DNA from 3 places in the Streptomyces sp. NPDC048442 genome. Region 1 is predicted to be linked to each of the others. Evidence: riboswitches for the same ligand, from Rfam matches in the RefSeq annotation. Region 1 holds a riboswitch; each other region holds the start of a gene.
The links. Region 1 has a riboswitch for cyclic di-AMP ahead of AB0D18_RS35330 (LysM peptidoglycan-binding domain-containing M23 family metallopeptidase). Riboswitches for the same ligand answer to the same signal wherever they lie in the genome.
Positions count from the first base shown of each region.

Region 2: it holds a riboswitch for cyclic di-AMP, as region 1 does, so the genes downstream of both, AB0D18_RS16655 (transglycosylase family protein) here and AB0D18_RS35330 (LysM peptidoglycan-binding domain-containing M23 family metallopeptidase) in region 1, are expected to answer to the same signal.
Region 3: it holds a riboswitch for cyclic di-AMP, as region 1 does, so the genes downstream of both, AB0D18_RS15840 (NlpC/P60 family protein) here and AB0D18_RS35330 (LysM peptidoglycan-binding domain-containing M23 family metallopeptidase) in region 1, are expected to answer to the same signal.

Region 1 is NZ_JBEZKB010000034.1:57,036-60,838, forward strand. Features, by position in the region: gene AB0D18_RS35325 (SGNH/GDSL hydrolase family protein) at 1-578, opposite strand, end outside; gene AB0D18_RS35330 (LysM peptidoglycan-binding domain-containing M23 family metallopeptidase) at 794-1,783, opposite strand; cyclic di-AMP (ydaO/yuaA leader) riboswitch at 1,788-1,981, opposite strand; gene AB0D18_RS35335 (tyrosine-protein phosphatase) at 2,309-3,109, shown strand; gene AB0D18_RS35340 (DUF6126 family protein) at 3,136-3,393, opposite strand; gene AB0D18_RS35345 (XRE family transcriptional regulator) at 3,395-3,803, opposite strand, start outside.
Region 2 is NZ_JBEZKB010000009.1:182,470-186,272, forward strand. Features, by position in the region: gene AB0D18_RS16650 (transglycosylase family protein) at 148-1,203, shown strand; cyclic di-AMP (ydaO/yuaA leader) riboswitch at 1,478-1,672, shown strand; gene AB0D18_RS16655 (transglycosylase family protein) at 1,675-2,370, shown strand; gene eno (phosphopyruvate hydratase) at 2,737-3,803, shown strand, end outside.
Region 3 is NZ_JBEZKB010000008.1:317,166-320,968, forward strand. Features, by position in the region: gene AB0D18_RS15830 (NlpC/P60 family protein) at 1-540, opposite strand, end outside; gene AB0D18_RS15835 (hypothetical protein) at 799-1,152, shown strand; gene AB0D18_RS15840 (NlpC/P60 family protein) at 1,169-2,431, opposite strand; cyclic di-AMP (ydaO/yuaA leader) riboswitch at 2,429-2,597, opposite strand; gene pcrA (DNA helicase PcrA) at 2,825-3,803, shown strand, end outside.

The DNA.
Region 1 (3,803 bases):
ACCCGGGTGTGCCCCTCGGGCGAGAGGTGCAGCCGGTCGGAGTCCCAAGCCCGCCGGTCCTGCACGGACTTCAGCGACCACAGGTCCAGGACCGGGCACTCGTAGCGGTCGGCGATGGCCCGTACGTGCGCCGAGTACGTGGCGACCTTGCCGCGCAAGTGGCGCAGTACGGGGACGCCGCGGGTGTCGAAGCCGGTGGTCACCATGACCGTGCCGACCGCCGAGGTGAGGTCGGCGACGGCCTTCTCGAAGCGTTCGGCGACGTCGTCGGGGTCGGTGCCCGGCCGGATGATGTCGTTGCCGCCGGCGCAGAAGCTGACCAGGTCGGGGGCGAGTTCCCTGGCCCGCGGGACCTGCTCGGCCACGATCTGGTCGAGGAGCTTGCCGCGTACGGCGAGGTTCGCGTATCGGAAGGTGTGCTCGGGTACCCGGTCGTCCAGGAGGACGGCCAGGCGGTCGGCCCACCCGGTGAACGCACCGTCGGGGCCAGGGTCTCCGACCCCTTCGGTGAAGCTGTCCCCGATCGCCGCGTACGACCCGATGGTGCCTGCGCTGATTGATCTCGAATCGTCTGCCACGTCGACACATCCTCCACTTCGGCAAGTGACCTACGCCACCGTAGGGAGGGGTTGACGGAGGGTGAGATATACCACCGGTCAAGATTCATTCAACCCGGAATACGCGGGCGACGCCGCGAGAACGGGCCTCGCCCCCGCACCGGGGCAGGTGCGGGGGCGAGGGAAGCCGTACGCGGGAAGGGCCGGAGCCCGCCGTCAGCGTGCGGTGAACGCGGTCAGAGCGAGACGCCGTTGCTGCGCAGATAGCCCAGCGGGTCGATGTCCGAGCCGTAGCCGGGGCCGGTGCGGATCTCGAAGTGCAGGTGCGGTCCCGTCGAGTTTCCGGTCGAGCCGGAGTAGCCGATCTGCTGGCCGCCAAAGACGCTCTGGCCGGAGCGGACGCTCAGCGCGGACAGGTGCGCGTACTGCGAGTAGCGGCCGTCGTTGTGCTTGATGACGATCTCGTTGCCGTACGCGCCGCCCCAGCCGGCGGAGACGACGGTGCCCGCACCGACGGCCTTGACCGGGGTGCCGGAGGAGGCACGGAAGTCGACACCGGTGTGGTAACCGCTCGACCAGCTGCCGCCGGAGGCGCGGTACGGGGTGGAGACGCCGGACGGGACGGGCGCGGAGAAGCCGGACCCGGAGCTCTGCTGCCGCTTCTCGGTGCGCTGTTGCGCATGCTTCTCGGTGCGCTGCTCGACGCGCTGTTCCGTACGCTCGGTGCGCTGCTGCGCCCGCTCGGTGCGCTCGGCCTGCTTCTGCGGGGCGGGCGTCGAGGCCTTCGCCCCACCGCCCGCACCGGAGCCCGCGGGGGCCTTGCCGCCGAGGGTGAGCTTCATGCCGGGGAAGATCATCTCCGGGTTGTCGCCGACGACCGACTCGTTGTCCTTGTACAGCTTCTGCCAGCCGCCGCGCACGCTCTTCTCCGCGGCGATCTTCGACAGGTTGTCGCCGGTCACCACGGAGTACGTACGGGTGTCCGTCTTGCGGGAGTCGGCCTGCGGCGCGGCGGCCGGGCGCTCGGCCGTCCGCTGCTGGGGCACCTGCTTCAGCGGCGCCTTCTCCGGCAGCGCGACGGGAGCCGCGGTCTTCTCGGCTGCGTGCGCCCCCGTGGCCCCGATCAGCGGCAGCGCGAGTGCCGCACCACCCGTACCGGCGGCGACGAAGCCGCGGGTGAGCGTCGAACTGGACTTGGGGCGGCGGTGCTTACCCTTTGCAGGCATGACGGATTCCTCTCCGGCGCCTGCGAGGTGAGCTGTCGGGTTCGGGCTGGAGATGCCCGGCCGCGCTCCCTGGAGAGCGCGACTTCACCCCTAGCCGTACCGGAGGGTGGAGCGCTTCCGGTGCCGGCGTACTACCTGGGTCCCCCGCTCCTGCCACACGAAGAAGTCATGGGTGCGGATTCCGGGCGGTGGCAGGATTCGGCGGTCCGCCCGGATTGACGGTGAACCTAGGCGAGTGCAGACCTTTCGAACAAGCCGTTCCCGTCTTCTCCTTCCCCTCGACACTCCTTCTCCACGGCTTTCCCGGTGGCCCGCGCCGGTCACTTCCGCCATCTCCCGCCTCTGGCCTGCCCTTTGACGCACCGACACCTCCGGGCACCCCCTCCCTATGATTCTGCTCACTCACCCCCCGTTCCAGGGCGACTTGGGTGCCTAAGGCATCTATTCTGGCCGGTCATGTCGTATCGTCGGTCCGTGCCCGGCCGGTGCGCTTCGCGCCGGCGGACGACCGCGTGAGGAGCATTCGTGACGCAGCAGGTTTCGCCGTCGGCCGAGCCCGATCTGGCAGGTGTACGGAACTTCCGGGACGTGGGCGGTCTGCCGACGGTGGAAGGCCGGTCGGTACGGTACGGGCGGCTCTTCCGCAGCGGTCACCTGGCGCACGCCACCGAAGCGGACACGGTGTTCTTTGACTCGCTCGGGCTGCACACGATCTTCGACTTCCGCAATACGGCGGACCAGGAACTGGAGGGCCCGGACGTCGCCCTCGCCGGCGTGCGGAACGTGAACATACCGCTCAGCGACCCGGCGGACGGCGCCGAGTTCTGGCGGATGGTGCGCGACGGCAACCTCGACCAGCTGCGCGAGATCCTCGACGACGGCAAGGCGGCCGCCCGTATGGCGGGCTCCTACCGGCGGATGATCGTGGAGCGGACGGCCGAGCACAGCCGGGTGCTGCACGCCCTCGCCGAGGACAGCGTGCCCGCGCTGATGCACTGTGCGGCGGGCAAGGACCGGGCGGGCCTGGCGATCGCGGTGACGCTCCTCGCGGTGGGCGTCGAGCGCGAGGCGATCGTGGCGGACTACGTGAAGTCGAACGACCCGCACCGCCGCTACAAGGTGCGCCGCAGCAGCGACTCCCCGGAGGCGACGAACGCCCAGGTGATGGAGTTGCTCGCACCGCTCTTCGACGCCCGCGCCAGCTACCTCGAAGCGGCCTTCGGCGCCCTCGCGGACACCTGGGGCGACACCGACACCTACCTGACGCAGGGCCTGAAGCTGACGCCTGCGACGCGCGAGGCACTGCGCGAGCGGCTCACCGAATAGCCCCCTGAACACCCTGAACAGAAGACTCAGCCTTCGCCGCCGAGCGTGAACAGCAGGTAGATGAAGGCCGCGAAGACGTGGCCCACGGCGATGTACAGGAAGACGCGCAGCACCAGTCCGCGCGGCGCCCGGTCCTCGACGAAGCCGAGCACGCCGGACTTCCCGGCGCCGTCGTTCCAGTCGGCCTTCTTGCCGGTGTTCGACTTCTCGTCGTGGGCCGCCTCCTGGGCGGCCCTGGCGATCGCGGCCATCGCAGCAGTCTGTGACTCGGTGAGTTCCGGCATCTCATGACTCCTGGGGCAGGCAGAGCCCGGCGACGGTGCTCTGCATCAATGTGTGGACGAAAAGCAGCTCGGCCCCGGCCGGTGTCACCGAGGTGATCCGGTGCGGGGTGAGCGAGTCGAAGTGGGCGCTGTCGCCCTCGTCCAGGAGGTGGACACTCTCCCCGAGGACGAGCCGCAGCCGCCCTTCGAGGACGTACAGCCACTCCTCCCCCGGGTGGACGCGGACGAGATCGCCCTGCGCCGCGTGCGGGACGTGCACCCGCAGGGCCTGCATGGCCCGCCCGGAACCGCCCGCCTGCCGGTACGTCCAGCCGTCTGCCTCGCGCGCGGCCATGTCCCCGGCCCGCAGTACGGAGTCCCGGTCGCCCGTTCTCTCGCCGAGCAGTTCGGAGACGGTCGTACCGTAGATA
Region 2 (3,803 bases), on a different contig from region 1:
GTGTTCGACTGCGGCTACGTTCACGGGCGACCCGGCAGTTACGGCCAGAAGCCGGGTCACCGTCAGCTGAAAGGCAACCGCATGCGCTCCGGGAACGGTAAACACCGCCGCCCGCGTCAGGCACCCGCTCTTATCGTCGCGGCAGGGGTGACCGGATCCGCCCTCGCGATTCCGCTCCTGGGCGCGACCAGTGCCAGTGCGGCAGAGTCGAACACCTGGGACCGCGTCGCCGAGTGCGAGAGCGGCGGCATGTGGAGTGCCGACCTCGGCAACGGCTATTACGGCGGGCTCCAGTTCTCGCAGGAGAAGTGGGACCAGTACGGCGGCGGTGCGTACGCCCAGCGCCCCGACCTCGCCAGCCGCGCCCAGCAGATCAAGGTCGCCGAGAAGGTGTTCACCGCCGAGGGTCCGCAGGGCTGGCCGAGCTGCGCCGGCGTCTCCGGGCTCGCCCCGGGCGGCGGCTCCGATTCCGGTTCCGCTTCCGGCGGCGTCGACGCGGCCGACCCCGGTACGGACACCAGCGCACCGCCCAAGCCCCCGGCAGGCTCCGCGAAGCCGGACACTCCCGGCACGGACGCACACCGGGACACCCCGGAAGCGGGTACGGGTACGCATGCGGGTGCGGAGACGGGGAAGCCGACGACCCCCGGCGCGCCCACCACCCCCGCCACTCCGGCCACCCCCGCCTCCCCGGGCAGCGAGCTGCCCGTCGAGCCGGCCCCGGGCTCCAGCATCGAGCCCAGCACCGGCCCGACCACCCCGGGCGCCGAACTGCCGTCCCGCGGCGCCATCACGCCTGGTGCGCAGACTCCCGGTACGCCCGAGTCCCCGGACGCGTCGGCCGGGCCCACGACGCCCGTCACGCCCGCCACACCGGCCACGCCCGCCAACCCGGGCAAGCACCGTGGTGAGCCCGCTCCTGAGAACTCCCTTCCCGTACCGGACAATTCGGCTACTCCGGACGAGACCGACGGGCGCGACGCGGGTCGCCACGCCTCCCGCGGCGGCGACAAGGGTGCGGACGGCTCCGCGCCCGAGCGCGGCAACTACACCGTGCGCCCCGGTGACAACCTCTGGCACATCGCCGACGAGGCGCACGTGCCCGGCGGCTGGCCCGCGCTCTACGAGGCGAACCGCAACGCCGTGGGCGACGATCCGGACCTCATCAAGCCTGGCCAGAGCCTCGACCTGAGTGAAAAGTAGGCGCGAAACACGGGTAGTTCGGGGCTTTATGTCCGGTTCTGCGCAAGTGAGACATGAGTCTCTCTGCCCCAACTGGCGTGTCCCTGCCGGAAGCTCCCGCTGTGCCCCCTCTGACCTGCGTAAACGACTGCGCGGAGAGGGCAAGTAGGGGCTGAATGTCCCCGATGTGCCTCTTTGAACATCGGGGGCTCCTGTGATTCGGTCGTCCTCGCTCGCCACCGGTGAGCACCGGAGCCCGCACGCCGAATCCTGCCGGTGGGCCTCGGAAGCAGTCGTCGCGAAAGCGCCGTAGGCAGGAGCGGGGGACCCAAGGTAAGTGCCGGGCCCGGACGTTGAGAGACGTACGAGGAACGGCTTGGGGTGAAGCCTTCGAGAAGGACCGCAGCAACTGGGCGGCCCCGACCGGAGGCCGGGCGAACTCACAGCCCGAACCCGACAGCTCACCTCGAAGGCGTCGGTGAGGGGATATCCATGTCGCTTTTCATTGGCAAGGGCAAGCACCGCCGTCCGTCCAAGGCCACCCGTGTCGCCACCCTCGCGGGCGTCACCGGTGTCGCGGTCGCCGCTCCGCTGATGGGGGCCTCCTCGGCCTCCGCCGCCTCCGTGGACACCTGGGACGCCGTCGCCCAGTGCGAGTCCGGCGGCAACTGGTCCATCAACACGGGCAACGGCTACTACGGCGGCCTGCAGTTCACGAACTCCTCGTGGGCGGCCGCCGGCGGCACCAAGTACGCGCCGCGCGCCGACCAGGCGTCCAAGGGCCAGCAGATAGCCACCGCCGAGCAGCTCCTCAAGATCCAGGGCCCGGGTGCCTGGGCCTGTGCGGGCGCCGGCAACCTCAGCAACGACGGTGTCGACCCGGGCGTCAGCACCGGCTCGGGCGCGCAGAAGTCCGCCCCGAAGCAGGAGCGCCGCTCCGAGGCCCCCGCCTCCCGCTCCGAGGCCCGTCAGGCCCCGAAGTCCGAGGCCCCCAAGGCCGCCGCCAAGCCCTCCGCCCCGATCCGCAAGGGTGACGGCGAGTACAAGGTGAAGGCCGGCGACACCCTCGGCAAGATCGCCGAGGCGAAGCACGTCAAGGGCGGCTGGCAGCACATCCTCGACCTGAATGAGGGAGTCGTCACCGACGCCGACCTCATCTTCCCGGGTCAGCAGCTCCACCTGAGCTGACCCCGCGGAGACCCCGGCGGCCCACCCCCGCCCGGTCTCCGCCCCGTGGAACGGACGGCCCACCCCCGTCCGTTCCGCACTCCTGGACCCCGGCCGGGCGCGACTTCCCCCTGTACGCGCCGGGCCGGGGCCCTTTTGTGTCCGCGTCCCCTCATATGTGCAGGGCCCGTACGCACACTGAGTGAACGTGTCCGTAACGCGCGGCGACGATCCATGGGCCCTTCGTCCTGTAATACAGGCATTCGGGCATCTTTTCGTCCCAGCGGGCGGTCCGACGGCCGGTTGATGCCCGTGATCCGGTTAGGCTCATGTCGCAAGGCCGAAAGCGACCCTGCACTCTGCTTCAGCGTCACATCCCATAAGGAGATGCTCGTGCCGTCCATCGACGTCGTCGTAGCCCGGGAAATCCTGGACTCCCGAGGCAATCCCACGGTCGAGGTCGAGGTCGGCCTCGACGACGGCAGCACCGGTCGTGCTGCTGTTCCGTCCGGCGCCTCCACCGGTGCCTTCGAAGCCATCGAGCTTCGTGACGGTGACCCCAACCGCTACATGGGCAAGGGTGTCGAGAAGGCCGTTCTCGCCGTCATCGAGCAGATCGGCCCGGAGCTCGTCGGCTACGACGCGACCGAGCAGCGCCTGATCGACCAGGCGATGTTCGACCTCGACGCCACCGAGAACAAGGGCTCCCTCGGCGCCAACGCCATCCTGGGCGTCTCCCTCGCGGTGGCCCACGCGGCCTCCGAGGCGAGCGACCTGCCGCTGTTCCGCTACCTCGGTGGCCCGAACGCGCACCTGCTGCCCGTCCCGATGATGAACATCCTCAACGGTGGGTCGCACGCCGACTCCAACGTCGACATCCAGGAGTTCATGATCGCCCCGATCGGCGCGGAGTCCTTCTCCGAGGCCCTTCGCTGGGGCGCCGAGGTCTACCACACCCTCAAGAAGGTGCTGAAGACCAAGGGCCTGTCCACCGGCCTCGGCGACGAGGGCGGCTTCGCCCCGAACCTGGAGTCCAACCGCGCCGCGCTCGACCTCATCGTCGAGGCCATCAAGCAGGCCGGTTACATCCCCGGCGAGCAGATCGCGCTCGCACTCGACGTCGCCGCCTCCGAGTTCTACAAGGACGGCAAGTACGAGTTCGAGGGCAAGTCCCGCTCGGCCGCCGAGATGACCGAGTACTACGAGGAGCTCGTCTCCGCGTACCCGATGGTCTCCATCGAGGACCCGCTGTACGAGGACGACTGGGCGGGCTGGGCGGTCCTCACCGGCAAGCTGGGCTCCAAGGTCCAGATCGTCGGCGACGACCTCTTCGTCACCAACCCGGAGCGCCTGGCCCGCGGCATCGAGGAGAACTCCGCGAACGCCCTGCTCGTCAAGGTCAACCAGATCGGCTCGCTCACCGAGACGCTGGACGCCGTCGAGCTGGCCCAGCG
Region 3 (3,803 bases), on a different contig from region 1:
CTTCTGCTCGGCGAGTTCGGTGAACCTCTGGTCGGCGCTGCCGCGCAGTCGGGCGATCTCGGCGACCTGCCGCTGTGCGCCCTGCACCTTGGCGGCCTGCCGGTCGCCCGCCCGCCCGGCGATCGAGGCCCGCTCCAGGTACTGGTCGGGGTCCGAGGTCAGAACGACCTGCAGTGCGGGCTCGATGCCCCCGGTGCGGTACTGGGACGCGGCCAGCGAGCCGAGCGAGCCGCGTGCGGCGTTGAGCCGCTCCGTCCTGCGTGCCGCCTCGTCCCGCAGCTGGTTGAGCGACTTCTTCGTCCGCTCGGCCTTCTCCTGCACGCCGTTGTACGTCTCGGTGGCGACCTCGGCTTCGTGGTACAGCTTGTCGATCTTCGACTTGATCTGTGCCGGAGTGAGCGTCGGCTCCGCCTGCGCGGTGCCCTCCAGCACGGTGGCGCCCGCGGCCCCTGCCAGTGCGAGGGTGAACGCGGTGGTACGGGCGGTACGAGCGGTGCTGCCGGTGAGTGAGCGCTGCTTGGGCTTCCGGTGCGCTGCCACGAGGGCGTTCACGTCCTTCCACGGTTCCGTCCGGCCGGGTGGGGGAGGGGAGTCGGCCGTCTGGGGAGGGACGCTAAACCTGGACGTCACGGCACAGCCTTCGAATGAGCGCTAATGGCAGGAAGACGTCGATTACTGGTCGCCGATGATCGACAGTAAGGATGCGGAGGTACCAATTCCGCGCCCACTGTGACCGATGGGGCGGAACGGTCCGCCCTGCCACCGTCCCCCTGCTAACGCCTGGCTAGGCTCCGCCCCATGGACGTACTGATCAATGTTTTCGTAGGACTGCACATCATCGGCATCGCCTCGCTCCTCGGCGGCTTCCTGACCCAGATGAAGGCGATGGGCGCGGGCACCGCCCGCTTCACGCCCCCGATGCTGCACGGTGCGCTGACCATGCTGGTCACCGGCATCGCCCTGGTCGGCCTCAACCAGGCCCAGGACCACTCCCTCAACAACGTCAAGCTCGGCATCAAGCTGGCGATCCTGGTGGTGATCCTGGGCCTCGTCTACGTCAAGCGCGATGACGAGAAGGTGGAGAAGGCCCTGTTCGGCGCGGTCGGCGGGCTGACGGTCGTCAACATCTTCGTCGCCGTCCTCTGGACCTGAGTCCCGGCGGGGCCGGTCAGGCCGGCCGTACGCTCCCGTAGATCGGCATGTAGTAGATCGACTCCTCGCGCACCTTCGCGTTCGGCTTCGGCGCGTGGATCATCATCCCGTTGCCCTTGTAGATGCCGACGTGGCTGATGTCGTCGTAGAAGAACACCAGGTCACCTGGCTTGAGGTCCTTCGTCGCGATCGGGGTGCCGACCTTCACCTGGTCCCAGGTGGTCCGCGGCAGGGTCACCCCGGCGGCCCGCCAGGCGGCCTGGGTCAGCCCCGAGCAGTCATACGAGGAGGGGCCGGTCGCACCCCAGATGTACGGCTTGCCGATCTGGGCGCGGGCGAAGTCCAGCACCTTCGCGGCCTTGGTGGAGTACGAGCTTCCGGAGCCGGAGCCGGAGCCGGAGCCGGAGCCGTTGCCGGACCCCGAGCCAGTGTCCGTACCCGTACCCGTACCCGTACCCGAGCCCGTACCCGTGCCTGACCCCGATCCGGATCCGGACCCCTGCCCGGGTGTCTTCTCCTTTGCCTTCTCCCGCTCCTTCTCCCTGGCCGACTCTTTCGCCGCCTCCGCCTGCTGCCGCGCCAGCTCGTCCGCCTTGTGCTTGGCCTCCGCCTCGCGCTTGCGCTCCAGCTCCGCGAGCTTGGCCTTCTCCTCGGTGGTCAGCCGCGACAGCAGCCCGCGCGCCTGCCCGAGCTTGTCCTGCACCTCCTGCTTGGACTCCCGCAGCGAGGCCTGCGAGGTGGTCAGCCGCTCCAGCCCCCGGGTCGCCACGGCCCGGTGCTTCGCGGCGGCCTGCTGCTGTGCGCCGTAGTCGGCGACGAGCTTCTTCTGCCGGTCGGTGGCCCGCGCCATCAGCCGTCTGGAATCGAAATACGACTGAGGGTCGTGCGCCAGGAGCAGCGCGGCCGTGGGACCGACCGATCCGCTGCGGTACTGGGTGGCGGCGAAGGTGCCGAGCGAGCGCCTGGCCTCGTTGAGATCGTCGGTGCGCTGCGCGACGTCGTCGAGGAGCGCACCGACCTTCTCCTTCTGCTGCCGGGTGGCTTCCTTGGCCGCGTTGTACTTCTGGGTCGCCGTCCCGGCCTGCCGGTAGAGGTCGTCGACCTTCTTCTGCACCTCTTCGACCGACGGCTTGGGCGAGGCGGGCGTGGCCTGTGCGGACTGGGCGACCAGACCGACGGTGACCAGGGCGGCGGTGGTGACGCCGACCCCGGGAGCGGTGGAACGTATCAGCGACGTGGCGCGGGTACGCGGTTTGCGATGCGATGCCAAAGCAGGCATTCCTTCCGTGGACCGCCTACCGGGTTAGCTGTCGGGTTCGGGCTCATGGAAGGCGCGCCCTACGGCCCGCGTATGTGGGGGTACGGGCCGATTCACCCCGGTGATGCGTGTGGGTCCCCGGTTCCGAACCACCCTGCGGGCGGCGCGAATTCGGCGTGAGGGGACCGTTCCGGCGCGGTTCGCCGAGGGGGGTACGGGCCGCTCGCGCAGCACCGTAGCCAATCCCTGTGACGGGTGGGAAGCCTGATGTTCGATATGCCCGATACATTTTCGTGACCTTCGGGGCGTGACCCTCGGGACGTGATCTTCGGAAGGGGTGTGAGTGCGGGGTCACGGACGGTGTGGCGGAATCCGGGGCCCGCTGTCAGTGGGGCCGCCTAGACTCGGTAGGCGATGAGCAGCCTCTTTGACGACAGCTTCCTGGCCGGCCTCCAGCACAAGGACGACGCGGCCCCGCCTCCCCCGGAGGACACCGATGACGGTGCCCCTGAGGAGGAGGTTCCGCACGACCTCTTCCAGGGCGCGTTCGACGGTCCGCCGCCGCCCCGCGACGCGTACTACCGGGACGGCGCCCCCCGCCCGGTGGTCGACCCGGCCGCTCTGCTCGACGGGCTGAACGACAACCAGCGCGCCGCCGTCGTGCATGCCGGATCACCGCTGCTCATCGTGGCCGGAGCCGGTTCCGGCAAGACCCGCGTGCTCACCCACCGCATCGCGCACCTGCTCGCGGCCCGCGGTGTGCACCCCGGCCAGATCCTCGCGATCACCTTTACGAACAAGGCCGCGGGCGAGATGAAGGAGCGCGTCGAAGAGCTGGTGGGGCCGCGCGCCAATGCGATGTGGGTGTCCACCTTCCACAGCGCGTGCGTCCGCATCCTGCGCCGCGAGTCCAAGAAGCTCGGCTTCACGAGCTCCTTCTCGATCTACGACGCCGCCGACTCCAAGCGTCTGATGGCCCTGGTCTGCCGTGACCTCGACATCGACCCGAAGAAGTTCCCGCCGAAGTCCTTCAGCGCCAAGGTCTCCAACCTCAAGAACGAGCTGATAGACGAGGAAGCCTTCGCGGGCCAGGCCGCCGACGGTTTCGAGAAGACCCTCGCCCAGGCGTACGCGATGTACCAGTCCCGCCTCCGCGAGGCGAACGCACTGGACTTTGACGACATCATCATGACCACGGTGCACCTGCTGCAGGCGTTCCCCGACGTCGCCGAGCACTACCGGATGCGTTTCCGGCACGTCATGGTCGACGAGTACCAGGACACCAACCACGCCCAGTACACGCTCGTACGGGAGCTGGTCGGCCCGTCCGGCGAGGACAAGGCCCCCGGCGAGCTGTGCGTCGTCGGTGACGCCGACCAGTCGATCTACGCCT